3 regions of the Bradyrhizobium sp. YCK136 genome follow, and region 2 is predicted to be linked to each of the others. Evidence: predicted binding sites of a transcription regulator. Region 2 holds the regulator's gene; each other region holds the start of a gene.

Region 1 (5,761 bases), 410 kb from region 2:
CAGCGGGCCGCCAACTAGCCAAGTGAAACACCGCTTTTCAGACATTCCCAGGATTCCTCTGCCGTGGCCAAGTCCGAACTCGGAACCAAACGTATTTGCCCGACCACGGGCAAGAAGTTCTATGACCTCAACAAGAATCCGGTGATCTCGCCCTATACCGGCGAAGTGGTCCCGATCGCGCCCGTGGCGCCTGCGCGCACGACTCGCGGCGCCGAAGCTCGCCACGCAGCGGCCGCGGACACCACGCCGGAGCCGGCGGAGGCCGAGGAATTGGTCTCCCTCGAGGAGGCCGATGCCGAGGAGAACACCGGCAAGGTCAAGGCCGTCGTGCCCGAATCGGAGGACGATATCGAGGTCGACGAGACCCTCGACGACGACGATGACGATGATTCGACCTTCATCGCCGACGAAGAAGAGGGCGATGAGGACGTTACCGACATCATTGGTGATGTCGGGGGCGATGAAGAGACTTGAGATCAGCCCTGATCTGTGAAAAAGGGTGCACCGCGCGAGTCGCCTAGGGCTCGCCGGCCGGGACGGATCCCCCAGGATCCTCCTCACTGGAAGACTTAAGGGGCCATAGCTCAGCTGGGAGAGCGCTTGCATGGCATGCAAGAGGTCGGCGGTTCGATCCCGCCTGGCTCCACCAGCCTTCGCGAAGCGAAGGCTGCCGCGCCGAAGCCCGCAGGGCGAAGGCGGGCTTTGAATTAAATCTCAACTACTCCCCGATCACCGCATTGAGCCGGTCGCGCAGCGCGACGATCTCGTCTTTCATCGCGACCAGCTCCGACACCGAGCAGTCCGACGCCGCCAGGATCGACTGCGGCACGGCGCGCGCCTTGTCTTTCAGCGCGTGGCCCTGCGGCGTCAGCGCGATCAGCACCTGGCGCTCGTCCTCGCTCGAGCGGGTGCGCTTGACGAGGTGGGCGGCCTCGAGGCGCTTCAGCAGCGGCGTCAGCGTGCCCGAATCCAGAAACAGCCTCTCCCCGATGTCCTTGACCGGCACGTCGTCGCGCTCCCACAGCACCAGCATCACCAGATATTGCGGATAGGTCAGGCCGAGGCGGTCGAGCAGCGGCTTGTAGACGCGATTGAAAGCGTGCGCGGCCGAATAGACCGCGAAGCAGATCTGGTTGTCGAGCCGCAGCGGCGCGTCCGCTGCCGATAGTTTCCGAGCCATGGAGAATCTCACGAGGTTTGTCCGCATTGTGGGGCCGCGCCGCCGTACATTCAATTGCGAACAATTAAATGTGAGACGTCGCAATTTCAATTGCGCACAATCTAATTGTCTGCGATAGACATCGCACCCCACCGAAACCCAGGGAGACGAAAATGTCCGTGAACGTCCTTTACAAGACCAGTGCAAAAGCCACCGGCGGCCGCGACGGCCATGCTGCGACCCTCGACGGCGCGCTCGACGTCAAGCTCACCACGCCGAAGGAGCTCGGCGGCGGCGGCGGCGCCGGCAACAATCCCGAGCAGCTGTTTGCGGCCGGCTACGCCGCCTGCTTCATCGGCGCGATGAAGTTCGTGGCCTCGCAGGGCGGCCCCAAGGTTCCCGCCGACGCCGCCGTCACCTCGACCGTCGGGATCGGCCCGCGCTCCGAAGGCGGCTTCGGCCTCGACATCGACCTCGCCGTCTCGCTGCCGGGCCTCGCCCGTGCCGAAGCCGAGGCGCTGGTCGCGAAGGCGCACCAGGTGTGCCCCTATTCCAATGCCACGCGCGGCAATGTCGACGTTCGCCTGACGGTCGTCTGATCAAACGGCGGATTGGCTGGCCCGGGATCCCCCTCGGGCCGGCCGCTTCCGTTTGAATTTGCCACCTCGCGGGATGGCCGCGCCGCGGCGCATACGGCTCCACGCCCGGCGCCATTGCTGGCGCAAATAAACCTCGCTAGGCCTGTGATCCAACGATCGACACAGGGGAAGCGAAGGCATGACTGAAGCCGTTATGGGTGCAATGAGCGGACTGCGCGTCATCGATCTCACGCGCGTGCTCGGCGGTCCCTACTGCACCCAGATCCTCGCCGACCATGGTGCCGACGTGATCAAGGTCGAGCCGCCCGCCGGCGACGAGGTGCGCGACTGGGGTCCTCCCTTCCACGACGAGGACGCGGCCTATTTCATCGGCATCAACCGCAACAAGCGCTCGATCGGCCTCGACCTCGCCTCCGAGGGCGGCCGCGTCGTGCTGCTCAAGATGCTGGAGACGGCCGACGTCCTGATCGAGAATTTCGAGCCGGGCACGCTGGAGAAATGGGGCATCGGCAACGAGGTGCTGCGCGAGAAATTCCCGCGCCTCGTGCATTGCCGGATCTGCGGCTTCGGCGCCGACGGCCCGCGCGGCGGCAATCCCGGCTATGACGCCATCATCCAGGCCATGACCGGCATGATCGCGGCGACCGGTTCGCCCGAGAGCGGGCCGATGCGGATCGGCGTGCCGCTGGTCGACATCACCACCGGGCTCTATGCAGCGATCGGCATCCTGATGGCGCTGTCGGAGCGGCAGCGCTCGGGCAAGGGCCAGTTCCTGGAGACCACGCTGTACGAGACCGGCCTTGCCATCATGCATCCGCACACCGCGAACTATTTCATGCATGGCAAGCCGCCGGGCCTCACCGGCAACGAGCATCCGAATCTCGTGCCTTATGCGATCTTCCCGACGAAGACCGACAACATCTTCATCGGCGTCGGCAATGACGGCACCTTCCGCAAGCTCGCCAAGGAGATCGGCAAGCCCGAGCTCGGCACCGATCCGCGCTTTGCCCGCAACAAGGACCGCATCGCCAATCGCGAGGCGCTGCGCGCCGAGCTTGCCGCGGTGTTCAGCCAGCACGAGGCCGAGCCGCTCTGCAATCGCCTGCTCGCGGCGGGCCTCCCCGCAGGTCCGGTGCAGAAGATCGACCAGGCGTTGACGAACCCGCACACGATCTACCGCGGCGATATTATCGAGAAGGACTGGTACAAGGGCGTCGCCTCGCCGATCCGGCTCGATCGCAGCAAGCCGAGCCTGCGCCGGCTGCCGCCGAAATTCAGCCAGCACTCGGCGGAGGTGCTGGGCGAGTTCGGATATTCCAAGGCCGAGATCGACGCGATGGTCGAGAAGGGCACGGTCTGCGGCCCCGAGCGCAAGCGCTAGGGCAACGATGCTGCGCTCCCTCTCCCGCCTGCGGGAGAGGGTTGGGGAGAGGGTGTCTCTGCAATGGGACAATCCCCCAGAGGAGAGAGCCCTCACCCGCGCCTTCGGCGCGACCTCTCCCGCAAGCGGGAGAGGTTTTGGAGCCCGCGGCCTGATCGTCGACCTCACACGAGCAATGCCGCACTGCGGCGCGACCCACGCGTGTGCAGCGCGAACGGACGACGCTGTCCGCGTCGCATTCGCCTATTTGACGACTTCCCTTTTCCAGCGCTTGCCGCTTTCGTTTCGGCCGCTTACACAGTCATGTGAACGTCATATGGCGCTGCTAGCGCAAGCGCTTCTTTATTGACGGCCAAGGGAGGTTTTCTTGATGGCACTTCGACACTTTGGGGCGGCTGCCGCATTTGCAATCACGGTCGGCATGTCGGCCTCGCCGGCCCTGGCCGTGACCGAAATCCAGTGGTGGCACGCGATGACCGGCGCCAACAACGACGTCATCGTCAAGCTTGCCACCGACTTCAACGCGTCGCAGAGCGACTACAAGGTCATCCCGACCTACAAGGGCAACTATCCCGACACGATGAACGCGGGCATCGCCGCGTTCCGTGCCGGCAACGCGCCGCACATCATGCAGGTGTTCGAAGTCGGCACCGCGACCATGATGGCCGCGACCGGCGCCGTGAAGCCCGTCTACAAGCTGATGGCCGACGCCGGCGAGAAGTTCGATCCCAAGATCTATCTGCCCGCCATCACCGGCTACTACTCCACGTCGAAGGGCGAGATGCTGTCGTTCCCCTTCAACTCGTCCTCGACCGTGATGTGGGTCAACCTCGACGAGTTCAAGAAGGTCAACGCCGAGATCCCGAAGACCTGGCCCGAAGTGTTCGAGGTCGCCAAGAAGCTGCACGACAACGGTCATCCGACCTGCGGCTTCTCCGGCTCATGGATCACCTGGGTCAACCTCGAGCAGCTCTCCGCCTGGCACAACGTGCCGCTCTCGACCAAGGCGAACGGCCTCGACGGCTTCGACACCAAGCTCGAGTTCAACGGCCCGCTCCAGGTCAAGCATCTCGAGAAGCTGGTCGAACTTCAGAAGGACAAGACCTACGACTACGCCGGCCGCACCAACACCGGCGAAGGCCGCTTCACCTCGGGTGAGTGCGCGATCTACCTGACGTCGTCGGCCTTCTTCGGCAACGTCAAGGCACAGGCCAAGTTCAACTTCAACGCCGTGCCGATGCCCTATTATCCCGACGTCAAGGGCGCGCCGCAGAACTCGATCATCGGCGGCGCTTCGCTCTGGGTCATGGGCGGCAAGTCGACCGAGGAATACAAGGGCGTCGCAAAATTCCTGACGTTCCTCTCCGACACCGATCGCCAGGTCTACATCCACAAGGCCTCCGGCTATCTGCCGATCACCAAGGCGGCCTATGAGAAGGCCAAGGCCGAGGGCTTCTACAAGGACCAGCCCTATCTCGAGACCCCGCTGCTCGAGCTGACCAACAAGGAGCCGACCGAGAACTCGCGCGGTCTGCGCCTCGGCAACATGGTGCAGCTGCGTGACGTCTGGTCGGAAGAGATCGAGCAGGCGCTGGCCGGCAAGAAGACCGCCAAGCAGGCGCTCGACGCCGCTGTCGAACGCGGCAACACGATGCTGCGGCAGTTCGAAAAGACCGCTGTGAAGTGAGGCATCGAAGCGGCAGGCCGCGACCCGGCCTGCCGCTTCTGCTGACATCATGCAAAAGCAAGCCATTTTCCAATCAAAGCTATTGCCTTACGCGCTGGTTGCGCCGCAGCTCGCGATCGTCCTGATTTTCTTCTACTGGCCGGCCCTGCAGGCGGTGATCCAGTCCTTCCTGCTCCAGGATGCCTTTGGCCTGTCGAGCACCTTTGTCTGGTTCGACAATTACATCGAGCTGTTCAGGGATCCCGCCTATTTCGAGGCGATCGTCCGGACGTTCTTCTTCTCGTTCGCGATCGCCGTCTCGTCGCTGTCCTTTGCGCTGCTGCTCGCCGTGATGGCCGACAAGCCGCTGGGCGGCTCGATGCTCTACCGCACGCTCCTGATCTGGCCCTATGCGGTCGCGCCGCCCGTGGTCGGCGTGCTTTGGATCTTCATGCTGCATCCCTCGCTCGGCGTGCTGTCGCGCTATCTGCGCGGCCTGGGCGTCGACTGGAATCCGCTGCTCGACGGCAACCAGGCCGCAGCGCTGATCATCCTCGCCGCCGCCTGGAAGCAGATCTCCTATAATTTCCTGTTCTTCCTCGCCGGCCTGCAAGCCATCCCGAAAAGCGTGTTCGAGGCCGCCGCGATTGACGGCGCGCGGCCGATGCGGCGGTTCTGGACCGTGACCTTCCCGCTGCTGTCGCCCACGATCTTCTTCCTGCTGGTCGTCAACATCGTCTACGCCTTCTTCGACACCTTCGGCATCATCGACACCATGACCCGCGGCGGGCCCGGAACATCGACGGTCACGCTGGTCTACAAGGTCTATTCCGACGGCCTGCTCGGCGGCAATCTCGGCAGCTCGGCGGCGCAATCGGTGATCCTGATGGTCATGGTCATCGTGCTGACGGGAATCCAGTTCCGCTTCGTCGAACGCAAGGTGACCTACTGATGGT
Region 2 (5,761 bases):
CACGATCTCGGCGGCGATCGCATCCGAGTTCGCCGAGAGCGACGGCCTGCACCAGTCCGGCCTGATCCTGCTCGGCCTTCTGCTGTTCGTGCTGACGTTCTTCGTGCTCGCAGCGGCACGGCTGATGCTGATGCGGCTGGAAAAGAAGGCGGGGAACTAGCGCCATGAACCCGATCTATTCACGCCGCCGCCGCAAGGACATCGTCGTTCGCGGACTCTGCATCGCCGCCGCCGCCTTCGGCGTCACCTGGCTTGCGCTGATCCTGATCACGCTGCTTTACAACGGCATCGCCGGTCTGAACCTCGAGATTTTCGTGGCAGACACGCCGCCGCCGGGCTCGACCGAAGGCGGCCTGCGCAACGCCATCGCCGGTTCGATCATCATGACCGTGCTCGGCGTCGGCATTGGCGCGCCGCTCGGCCTGTTCGCCGGCACCTATCTCGCGGAGTACGGCCGCAACGACCGCCTGACCTCGGTGATCCGCTTCATCAACGACATCCTGCTCTCGGCGCCCTCGATCATCATCGGTCTGTTCATCTACGGCGCGGTGGTGGTGCCGATGCGCGGCTTCTCGGCGATCGCAGGCAGCCTCGCGCTCGCCGTCATCGTCATCCCGGTGGTGCTGCGCACGACCGAGGACATGCTGCTGCTGGTGCCGAACGCGCTGCGCGAGGCGGCGTCCGCGCTCGGCCTGCCGCGCTCGCTGGTGATCAAGCGGATCGCCTATCGTGCCGCCCGCTCCGGCCTCATCACCGGCGTGTTGCTAGCCACCGCCCGCGTCGCCGGCGAGACCGCGCCGCTGCTCTTCACCGCGCTGTCGAACCAGTTCTTCAGCCTTGGCCTGAACAAGACGATGGCGAACCTGCCGGTCACCATCAACAACTTCGTCCAGAGCCCCTACGCCTATTGGAAGCAGCTCGCCTGGAGCGGCGCGCTGCTGATCACGATTACCGTGCTTGCCCTGAATATTGGCGCGCGCATCCTTGGCGCCGAGAGGACCGCAAAATGAGTGAGCTTTCCGTATCGATGAGCGCGGCCGGTGGGCTGCCCCAGGCGCCGCTGCTGCCGGAAGCGCCGGCCAAGGTGACGGTGCGCAACCTCAACTTCTATTACGGCGAGCACCACGCGCTGAAGAACATCAACCTGACGCTCGGCACCAACCGCGTCACCGCGTTCATCGGCCCGTCCGGCTGCGGCAAGTCGACCCTGCTGCGCATCTTCAACCGGATGTACGACCTCTATCCGGGGCAGCGCGCCACCGGCCAGCTCATGCTCGACCAGACCAACATCCTCGACGGCAAGCTCGACCTCAACCTGCTGCGCGCCCGCGTCGGCATGGTGTTCCAGAAGCCGACGCCGTTCCCGATGACGATCTACGAGAACATCGCCTTCGGCATCCGCCTCTACGAGAAGATCTCGAAGTCCGAGATGGACGACCGCGTCGAGAAGGCGCTGCGCGGCGGCGCGCTTTGGAACGAGGTCAAGGACAAGCTCAACGCCTCCGGCCTGTCGCTCTCCGGCGGCCAGCAGCAGCGCCTCTGCATCGCCCGCACCGTCGCGGTGCGGCCCGAGGTGATCCTGTTCGACGAGCCCTGCTCGGCGCTCGACCCGATCTCGACCGCCAAGGTCGAGGAGCTGATTCAGGAACTGTCCGAGAACTACACGATCGCGATCGTCACCCACAACATGCAGCAGGCGGCGCGCGTCTCCGACAAGACCGCGTTCATGTATCTCGGCGAGCTGATCGAGTTCGACGACACCAGCAAGATCTTCACGTCGCCGAGCGACCGGCGCACGCAGGATTACATCACCGGCCGGTTCGGCTGAGGAGACGGGACATGGGTTCTGAACATACCGCAAAGGCCTTCGACACCGACCTCCAGGAGCTCACCCGGCTCGTCGCCGAGATGGGCGGGATCGCCGAGCGCATGATCGTCGATTCCGTCGACGCGCTGATCCGCCGAGACGTCGCGCTCGGCCAGCGCGTCGTCGCCACCGACACCGAGCTCGACGCGCTGCAGAAGCGCATCGAGGAGCGCGCCGTGCTCACCATCGCCCGCCGCCAGCCGATGGCGGTCGATCTGCGCGAGATCGTCGGCGCCATGCGCGTTGCGACCGATCTCGAGCGCATCGGCGACCTCGCCAAGAACATGGGCAAGCGCGTCGCGGCGCTGGAGACGGATTTTCATCCGCTCAAGCTGTTCCGCGGCCTCGAGCACATGACCGACCTCGTGCAGCAGCAGGTCAAGTCGGTGCTGGACGCCTATGCCGCGCATGATCTGCCGGCGGCGATGGCGGTGTGGAAGGGCGATGAGGAAGTCGACGCCATCTGCACCTCGCTGTTCCGCGAGCTCCTCACCTACATGATGGAGGATCCGCGCAACATCTCGTTCTGCATCCATCTGATGTTCTGCGCAAAGAACATCGAGCGGATCGGCGACCACGCCACCAACATCGCCGAGACCGTGTTCTACATGATCGAGGGCCAGGCGATCACCGACAAGCGACCGAAGGGCGACATGACGACCTTCGCCACGACGGTCCCGAATACCTGAAGACTTAAGGAGCGACGACACCATGGGCGCACGCATTATGGTGGTTGAGGACGAGGAAGCTCTCACCGAGCTTCTCCGCTACAACCTCGAAGGCGACGGCTATGATGTGGAGACGGTGATGCGCGGCGACGACGCCGACACCCGCCTCAAGGAACACATCCCCGATCTGATCGTACTCGACTGGATGCTGCCGGGCCTGTCGGGCATCGAGCTGTGCCGCCGGCTGCGGACCCGGCCCGAGACCAAGCAGCTCCCGATCATCATGCTCACCGCGCGCGGCGAGGAGAGCGAGCGGGTGCGGGGTCTTGCGACCGGCGCCGACGACTACATCGTCAAGCCGTTCTCGGTGCCGGAGCTCCTGGCGCGCGTGAAGGGCCTGCTGCGGCGCGCAAGCCCGGAGCGGCTCGCCACGGTGCTGGCCTATGGCGACATCGAGCTCGATCGCGACAAGCGCCGCGTCGCGCGCTCGGGCCGGCCGATCGACCTCGGCCCGACCGAATATCGCCTCTTGGAGTTCTTCCTGGAGCATCCCGGCCGCGTGTTCTCGCGCGAGCAGCTGCTCGACAGCGTCTGGGGCCGCGACATCTACATCGACGAGCGCACCGTCGACGTCCACATCGGCCGCCTGCGCAAGCTGCTCAATCTCGGCCGCGAGCAGGATCCCATCCGCACCGTCCGCGGCGCCGGCTACGCGCTGGATGATCGCTTTGCGAAGGCGGAGCAGACGTAGGGTTTGCAGGCGTTGGTTTAGCGGGCTACAGCCACACTCTCAGTGTCGTCTCGGACAAGCGTAAGCGCAGATCCGGGACCCATAATCACAGGGCGTGGTTGTCGCGCGAAGAAGGTAACTCCGAGTCCCCGTAGCCACATCTTGCGGTGGTTATGGGTCCCGGATCTGCGCGCGCTTCAGGCGCGCTTGTCCGGGACGACATCGAGTTTGTTGGGCCGTCAACGCGTGACGGCCGTCACTCGATTTCAGAACAAACTCACCGCGAGGGCTTCGCCGGTGCGCGCCGGCGATCCGCGGCGGGCTGATATGCCACGCGCGAGTGCTGCGCGCAGTAGGGCAGGCCCGACAGCGCCCTGCCGCCGCAGAAGAAGAAATCCGGGCTCGAGGGATCGCCGACCGGCCAGTGGCAGGTCGCCTCGTTCAGCTCCAGCAGCGACAGCCGCTGGCTCATCGGCACCACGTTGTCGTAGGTGACCGGTTCGGCCTCCACCTCGACCTCGAAGGCCTGCGCCAGCGCGGTGTTGCCGCGCGCAATGGGGCGGCTCACCCGCATCATGTGCTGCGCGGGGCGCGCCTTGCGCGGCCGCGGAGCCGCCGATGAGGGGCTCTTGGCGCGGCCGGATAGGCCGAGCCTGTGTACCTTGCCGATCACGGCATTGCGGGTCACGTTCCCGAGCTCGGCTGCGATCTGGCTGGCCGACAATCCGGCCTCCCAGAGCTTTTTCAACTGCTCGACGCGATCGTCGGACCAGGTCAAAACCGTCATTGCACCCTTTCCCTCGCCGTGCGGCTGCCATCCTGGCGCCTCGCGGCGAATGCCTAAGCCTCGAAAAACCCGTGCCGTCAGAATCCCTTAAGGCTCGCCGGGCGCGCCGATAACGCCCGAACGTCTACGCCGGTACATGAGGACTTAGAGGATCAGAAACACTGCACGAGATGTCGTATCTGACAAGCCAAACGCTACAATATGGCGTGACTCACGCGCAAGAGTCCGCCGACTCGCTTCCACATGTTCCGTGGCGAAAACCCCGCAATTTCGGCTCCGCAAGACTACGGATTCAGCGTTTCGCGAGGCTTTCGGGCGGCATTGACACCGGTTTCACCAGGCATAAGATAGTGTCACGTGCCGCCCTTAAAAGGCGGCACGTTTCGTTTTCCGGGCCGGTCAATGGTGCGCTGCATGAGCGTGTTCAGGCCGTCCGCAACATCAAGTGATCGTCATGACTAACAGCGCAGCGCCGCATTTGCTTCCCGTTTTCGCCAGATCCGACCTCGGTTTCGAGCGCGGCGAAGGTTGCTGGCTGATTGCGACCAATGGCGATCGCTATCTCGATTTTACCTCCGGCGTCGCCGTGAACGCGCTCGGCCACGCCCATCCCGCGCTGGTCAAGGCGCTGCAGGAGCAGGCCACAAAACTCTGGCACATGTCGAACCTGTTCCAGAGTCCGGACGGCGAGAAGCTCGCGACGCGCCTCTGCAATGAAAGCTTCGCGGACTTCGTGTTCTTCTGCAATTCCGGCGCCGAGGCGCTGGAAGGTGTGATCAAGCTGGTCCGCCATCATCACTTCTCCAAGGGTCATCCGGAACGTTACCGCATCATCACCTTCGAAGGCGCCTTCCACGGCCGCACGCTGGCGACGCTGGCTGCGACGGGATCTGCAAAATATCTCGAAGGGTTTGGTCCGCCGATGGATGGCTTCGACCAGGTCCCGCATGGCGACATCGAGGCCGTGAAGAAGGCAATCGGTCCGCAGACCGCCGGCATCCTGATCGAGCCGATTCAGGGCGAGGGCGGCGTGCGTTCCGCAACACCTGCGTTCCTCCAGGCATTGCGCCAGCTCTGCGACGAGAAGGGCCTGCTGCTCGCCTTCGACGAGGTGCAGACCGGCATGGGCCGCACCGGCGATCTGTTCGCGCATCGGCGTACCGGCGTCACACCTGACGTGATGTCGCTGGCCAAGGCGCTCGGCGGCGGCTTCCCGATCGGTGCGATCCTGGCCACCGCGGACGCGGCGGCCGGCATGGGTCCCGGCTCGCACGGCTCGACCTTCGGCGGCAATCCGCTCGCGGTCGCGGCGGCGAACGCCGTGCTCGACGTCATGCTGAAGCCTGGCTTCTTCGATCACGTGCAGAAGATGTCGCTGCTGCTCAAGCAGAAGCTCGCCTCCGTGATCGATCGTCATGGCGATGTCGTCAGCGAGGTGCGCGGCGAGGGCCTCCTGATCGGCATCAAGGCCGTGGTGCCATCAGGCGATCTCGTCGCGGCGCTGCGTAACGAGAAGCTGCTCACGGTCGGCGCCGGCGACAATGTCGTGCGTTTCCTGCCGCCCTTGATCGTCACCGAAGCCGAGATCGAGGACAGCGTCGGGCGGCTCGAACGCGCCTGCGCCGCGATCTCGTCCAGTCAGACCAAGCGGGCGGCAAGCTGATGAGCAAGTCGCCGAAGCACTTCCTCGATATCAACGAGCTCCCGCT
Region 3 (5,761 bases), 1.4 Mb from region 2:
TCGGACACGGCGATGGCGAGCACGCCGGCGAAGGGGCCCAGGCCGACGACATTGATCCAAACAAGCGCCCAGATCAGCGTATCGACGCCGCGGATCGAGTCGAGGAAACGGCGGATCGGGAAGCGCAGGATGTTTGACGGCACCACGTTGCGGGCGGCGAGCAGGCTGACTGGCAGCGCGAACAATGCGGCGAGCGTCGTGCCGAGTAGGGCGATCGACAGCGTCTCGCCGAGCGCCTTCAGATAGATCGGCAGCGAGGAGCCGGGATCGGGGGGGATCATCATCAGGCTGATCCAGCCGAGCTGGCTGAGGCCTGCGACGAAGCGCGACGGCGAGAAGTCGAGATCGACGAGGCCGTACACCAGGACCGCGAACGCCGCGACGATCATCGCCGGCATCGCAAGCCGCGCCGAGGCGGGCCGGTCGAACACGTCAGGATAGCGCGCGCGAAGCTCTCGCGTGTCGACCTCTTGCCGCCGCGTCACGTCCGCGCCTCCCTGCCGAACAGGCGGCCGCGCAGCCAGCCGGTGCTGATGTCGATGACGAAGACGGTGACGATGATGGTGAGCAGGATCGCGCTGACGTCCGAATAGTAGAATTTGCGGATGGCGACGACGAGCTCCTGGCCGATGCCGCCGGCACCGACAAAGCCCATCACCGAGGCTTCGCGAATGTTGATCTCGAAGCGCAGCAGCGCGTAGCTGGCATAGCCCGCTGTCACCTGCGGCACGACGGCGAAGCGCATGCAGGAGAGCCAGCTCGCGCCGGTCGAGCGGATACCCTCGACCGGCTTCATGTCGGCGTTCTCGACGATCTCCGAGAACAATTTTCCGAGCGCGCCGGTGGAATGGATCGCGATCGCAAGCACGCCAGCCATCGGCCCGAGCCCGAAGGCGATCACGAAGATCAGCGCGAAGACGATGCCCGGGACGGTGCGCGCGAATTCGAGCAGGCGCCGCACCGTAAAGCGCAGCCAGGGCGCGGGCGAGGTGTTTTCCGCCGCGAAGAAGTTCAGGACAAAGGCGAGGGTCGCGCCGGTCAGTGTGCCGACATAGCTGATCAGCAGCGTCTCACCCAGCATCTTCAACCATTTGCGCCAGCCCCAAAGCCACTCGCCGACATCGGTCCAGACCCGCTGGCCGTTGTCGAGCGTGAGGATGCGATCGAAATAGCTGACGAAGTTGCCGAGATAGGTGAAGAAGGTGCGCAGGTTCACTTCGGCGCCGATCGCGGCGAGCAGCAGCGCGGCGGCAAACACCACAACTCCGAGCAAGAGACGGAGCCGCCTGCGCGCGACCGCCTGATTGTAAGCGGTGTTCAGCGCAGCCAGTTGCTGCTCGGGCAGGATCGAAACCGCGAGGGTCATCTGTTCAGGAAAGGTGGCCGATCAAAGAGAAAGAGCCGGGTCCATCGACCCGGCTCGAGTAGCTCGTCCCGAAACTCAGGACGCCTTCTTCTTACGCAGTGCATCGACGAACTTGATCAGCTCGATCGTGCCGTCCCAATCCTTGGTGGTGGCGGGATGAAAACCCTTCTTCTGGCCGTCCTGGAGGCGATCGAAGGCCGCCTTGTCCTTGGCCGGCGCGTCGAAGAACGCCTTCGCGATCGCCGCCTTCGCCTCTTCCGGCAGGTCGGAGTTGTAGGCATAGGGGCCGTTGATGATCGGCGCCGACTTGTGGATGATGCGGAAATCGTCCTTCTTCATCGGCGAGCCGTCGGCATTCTTCAGCATGCCCTTGGTCAGCATCTGCGCCAGCGTCAAATCGTCGTCGCTGGTCCACTGGTTGGCCGCGACATCGACCGTGCCCTGCGCCAGCGCCAGGATCGCGTTCTCATGGCTGCCGGTGAAGACGACCTTGCTGAAATAGGTGTCGGCGTCCGCGATTCCCATCTTGTCGAGCTCGAAGCGCGGCACGTTGTTGCCGGACGTCGAGTTCGGGTCGACGAGGCCGAGGTTCTTGCCCTTGAGCTGGTCGATGCTCTTGTAGGGGCTGCTCGCCTTGACGAAGAACACCGAATAGTAGCCGGTCGAGCCGTCGGCGTTGATATCGTTGGCAAAGGCGTCGGTCTTGACGCCGGTCAGGCGGGCGCGGGCGAACGAGGCCGAGCCGTAGCTGGCGATATGGATGTTGCCGGCGCGCTGGCCTTCGATGACGGCGGCGTAGTCATTGGCGATGCGCAGCGTGACCTTCACGCCCAATTCCTTGGAGAGATAGCTCATGAACGGCGCCCAGCGCTCGGTCACGCCCGAGGCGTTTTCCGCCGGAATGACCGCGAAGGTCAGCTCGGGATATTTGGCTTTCCAGTCGTCGGCGGAGGCCGAGGTCGTGAATGCGAGCGCGGCGGCGCCGGCAAGAACTAATCTGCGAGTGATCATGATACCCTCTTCATCGGTTGGGGTCGGTTGACGCAAAAACTGGCAACGACAGAAGCGATGCGGCTCAGGCGGCGGCCGCCGTTCCAAGCGCCGGAATGCCCTCGGGCGCCGGCACGGGCGAGCCGCCCATGACGTCGGTGGCTTCGAGATCGTAGAGCTCGCGCGCGACGTGATCGGTCAGCGCAGACGGTGCGCCGTCGAACACGACACGGCCCTGCGCCATGCCGATCAGGCGGTCGCAATAGCTGCGCGCCAAGTCGAGCGAATGCAGGTTGCAGAGCACGGTGATGCCGAAATGCTTGTTGATGCGCAGCAGCGCATCCATCACGATCTTGGTGTTGCGCGGGTCGAGCGAAGCGATCGGCTCGTCGGCGAGAATGATGTCGGGCTGCTGCACCAGCGCGCGGGCGATCGCGACGCGCTGCTGCTGGCCACCGGAGAGCTGGTCGGCGCGCTGCGCGGCGAGCGCGGCGATATCGAACTGTTCGAGCGCGGACATTGCCAGCGCCTTGTCGTGTTCGGGCCAGGTCTGCGACAGCGAGCGCCAGGCCGGCATCGTCGCGAGGCGCCCCATCAGGACGTTGGTGAGAACATCGAGCCGGCCGACGAGGTTGAACTGCTGGAAGATCATCGCCGAGCGCGCCCGCCACTGCCGCAGCTCCTTGCCGCGCAGCGCTGTGACGTCGGTGCCGTCGAACAGGATGCGGCCCTGCGTCGGCGTCACCAGGCGGTTGATGGTCCGCAGCAGCGTGGACTTGCCGGCGCCGGATCGTCCGATCACACCGACGAATCCGCCGGGGGAAATTTGAAACGAAGCGTCGTCCACCGCGGCTTTTGCGCCAAAGCGGCACGTCAGACCTTCAACCACCAGCATGCAGGGCTCCAGAGTAGCTGGGACCCACCGCTAACGCCGACGCTTGACACTTGTGTGACATGCACGTTTGTGACATGCACGTTGCGGTGCGGCGATCCAACACACCTCATCCCCTGTCATCGCTGCGTCATGACATTGTCATCGAGCCGCTCGAAGAGGAACGCCCGCCCTCACGCTTCGGATACGACATGGCCGGCAAAGCCCTTTCATTCCAACCGACCATCGATCCCTCGGCCAAGCTGCACGAGACCCGGCTCGGCGCCTATACCGAGGTCGGCGCGCGCACGATCCTGCATGACGTGACGATGGGCGATTACTCCTATGTCGTGAACGATTCACAGATCACCTACACCACGATCGGGAAATTCTGCTCGATCGCGGCGATGACGCGTATCAACCCCGGCAATCATCCGATGCATCGCGCGACGCAGGCGCACTTCACCTATCGTTCCAGCGCCTACTTCCCCGGCGAGAGCGACGACACGGAGTTCTTCGACTGGCGGCGCCAGCATCACGTCCATATCGGCCACGACGTCTGGATCGGCCATGGCGCGATCGTGCTGCCCGGCCGTAACATCGGCGCCGGCGCGGTGATCGCGGCCGGCGCCATCGTCACCAAGGACGTGCCCGCCTACACCATCGTCGCCGGCAATCCCGCGCGGATCGTAAGGCGGCGCTTCTCGGAAGAGATCGCCGGACGGCTTGCGCGGCTCGCCTGGTGGGACTGGGATCACGACAAATTGCGTGAAGCCCTGCCCGATTTCCGCAGGCTCGGGATTGAAGATTTTCTCTCCACGTATGAAGCACGGGCACACTCCCCTGCCAGCAAACGAAGCGCGGTCGCGTGACAGACATTTTCCTTGAGGGCGGCCGGGCCCTGATCGGCACCGAGTTGGTCGAGACGTCACTCAGCGTGGCCGGAACGGACATCGCACGGGTCGATGCCGCCCGTGGCCGGGCTCGGCTCGCGATCGATGCGCGCAATCTGCTGGTGTTGCCGGGAATCGTCGATCTGCATGGCGATGCCTTCGAGCGGCAGATGATGCCGCGCGCCGGCGTGGACTTCCCGATCGACGTCGCGCTCGCGGACAGCGACCGCCAGGCGATCAGCAACGGCATCACCACGGTGTTTCACGCCACGACCTGCTCGTGGGAACCGGGCCTGCGCAGCGCCGACAATGCGCGCGGCCTGATGGAGGCGATCGAGCGGCAGCGTCCGCAATTCGCTGCCGACACCCGCTTCCATCTGCGGCACGAGACCTACAATCTCGATGCCGAGGCCGAGATCAGCCAGTGGCTCGCCGAGGGCCGCGTCGACCTGTTTGCCTTCAACGACCACATGGACGGCACCGTCGCCGACATGGCCAAGCCGCGCAAGCGCAACCGCATGGTGGAGCGCACTGGCTTGTCCAGCGAGGATTTTGACGGGCTGGTCGACCGCGTGATCTCGCGCCCGCCGACGTGCCGGCCTCCGTGTCGCGGCTCGCTGCTTCTGCCCGCGCGGCAGACGTGCGGATGCTCTCGCATGACGATGCGACACCCGCGATGCGCCGGGAGTCTCGCGAGCTCGGCGCTGACATCGCCGAGTTTCCGATCAACGAGGAGACGGCGCGGGCGGCAGCGAGCCACGGCGATGCCATCGTCTACGGCGCGCCGAACGTCGTGCGCGGCGGCAGCCACACCGGCTGGACCCGGGCATCCGACATGATCGCAAAGGGGCTCTGCTCGGTGCTGGCGTCGGACTATTACTATCCCGCGCAACTGCTCGCCGCGTTCCGCCTCGCCGCCGATGGCGTGCTGCCGCTGACGGAGGCCTGGAGCCTGGTCTCCGCGGGGCCTGCGCGCGCGACCGGCCTTGCCGACCGCGGCATCCTCGCCGAAGGACGCCGCGCCGACATCCTGCTGGTCGACGACACCGTGCCGCTGCGGCCGCGGCTCGTCGCGGTGATATCAGGCGGAAAGCTCGTGCATCTCACCGATGCGACGCGACTGCTCAGCGCGGCGGCGGCGCCGCGCGAGGCTGTCGTCGCGGCATAAATTGGCTATGCTGAGGCGATGACAGGTTTTCCCCGCTACGCGATCTATTTTGCCGCCGGCGCCGACAGCGCGCTGACCCGCTTCGGCGCCAAGCTGCTCGGCTACGATGCCTACACCGGCGACGAGGTGCCGTTTCCGCCCGAGGCGCTGCACGTTGCACCGGACTGGCGTGACGTCTCCGCCGATCCCCGCAAATACGGCTTCCATGCCACGCTGAAGGCGCCGATGGCGCTGACGCCCGGCAGCACCGAGGCGGAGCTTATGGCGGCCTGCGCGACATTCGCCGAAACGGCGCGGCCGGTCCCGGCCATCCGCCCGATCGTCGACACCATCAGCGGCTTCATTGCCGTCATCCCGGCCGAGCCGGTCGATGCGCTCCAGCAGCTCGCCGCCGATTGCGCCCGTGAGTTCGATTCCTTCCGCGCCGCCCTCACCGCGGAGGACCGCGCGCGGCGCAGGCCGGAGAAGCTGAG

What was found. The regulator PhoB, encoded in region 2, activates phosphate uptake and scavenging genes when phosphate is short. The targets are predictions, from matches to a motif close to TGTCATNNANCTGTCAT.
Region 1: the regulator PhoB is predicted to act here: its motif matches at 3,439-3,455, upstream of ugpB (sn-glycerol-3-phosphate ABC transporter substrate-binding protein UgpB).
Region 3: the regulator PhoB is predicted to act here: its motif matches at 3,377-3,393, upstream of phnC (phosphonate ABC transporter ATP-binding protein).

What each region holds. Positions count from the first base shown of each region.
Region 1 covers NZ_CP172424.1:9,693,690-9,699,450, forward strand. Annotated here, with positions in the region: gene ACFLEY_RS46820 (TIGR02300 family protein) at 64-474, shown strand; tRNA gene ACFLEY_RS46825 (tRNA-Ala) at 574-649, shown strand; gene ACFLEY_RS46830 (MarR family winged helix-turn-helix transcriptional regulator) at 719-1,180, opposite strand; gene ACFLEY_RS46835 (organic hydroperoxide resistance protein) at 1,333-1,758, shown strand; gene ACFLEY_RS46840 (CaiB/BaiF CoA transferase family protein) at 1,937-3,139, shown strand; gene ugpB (sn-glycerol-3-phosphate ABC transporter substrate-binding protein UgpB) at 3,510-4,826, shown strand; gene ugpA (sn-glycerol-3-phosphate ABC transporter permease UgpA) at 4,876-5,757, shown strand; gene ugpE (sn-glycerol-3-phosphate ABC transporter permease UgpE) at 5,757-5,761, shown strand, end outside.
Region 2 covers NZ_CP172424.1:9,279,819-9,285,579, reverse strand. Annotated here, with positions in the region: gene pstC (phosphate ABC transporter permease subunit PstC) at 1-160, shown strand, start outside; gene pstA (phosphate ABC transporter permease PstA) at 165-1,010, shown strand; gene pstB (phosphate ABC transporter ATP-binding protein PstB) at 1,007-1,828, shown strand; gene phoU (phosphate signaling complex protein PhoU) at 1,840-2,556, shown strand; gene phoB (phosphate regulon transcriptional regulator PhoB) at 2,579-3,286, shown strand; gene ACFLEY_RS44975 (GcrA family cell cycle regulator) at 3,543-4,052, opposite strand; gene ACFLEY_RS44970 (aspartate aminotransferase family protein) at 4,507-5,715, shown strand; gene argF (ornithine carbamoyltransferase) at 5,715-5,761, shown strand, end outside.
Region 3 covers NZ_CP172424.1:7,872,715-7,878,475, forward strand. Annotated here, with positions in the region: gene phnE (phosphonate ABC transporter, permease protein PhnE) at 1-485, opposite strand, end outside; gene phnE (phosphonate ABC transporter, permease protein PhnE) at 482-1,366, opposite strand; gene phnD (phosphonate ABC transporter substrate-binding protein) at 1,442-2,377, opposite strand; gene phnC (phosphonate ABC transporter ATP-binding protein) at 2,442-3,251, opposite strand; gene ACFLEY_RS38010 (chloramphenicol acetyltransferase) at 3,440-4,099, shown strand; partial or broken gene ACFLEY_RS38015 (alpha-D-ribose 1-methylphosphonate 5-triphosphate diphosphatase) at 4,096-5,288, shown strand; gene ACFLEY_RS38020 (DUF1045 domain-containing protein) at 5,307-5,761, shown strand, end outside.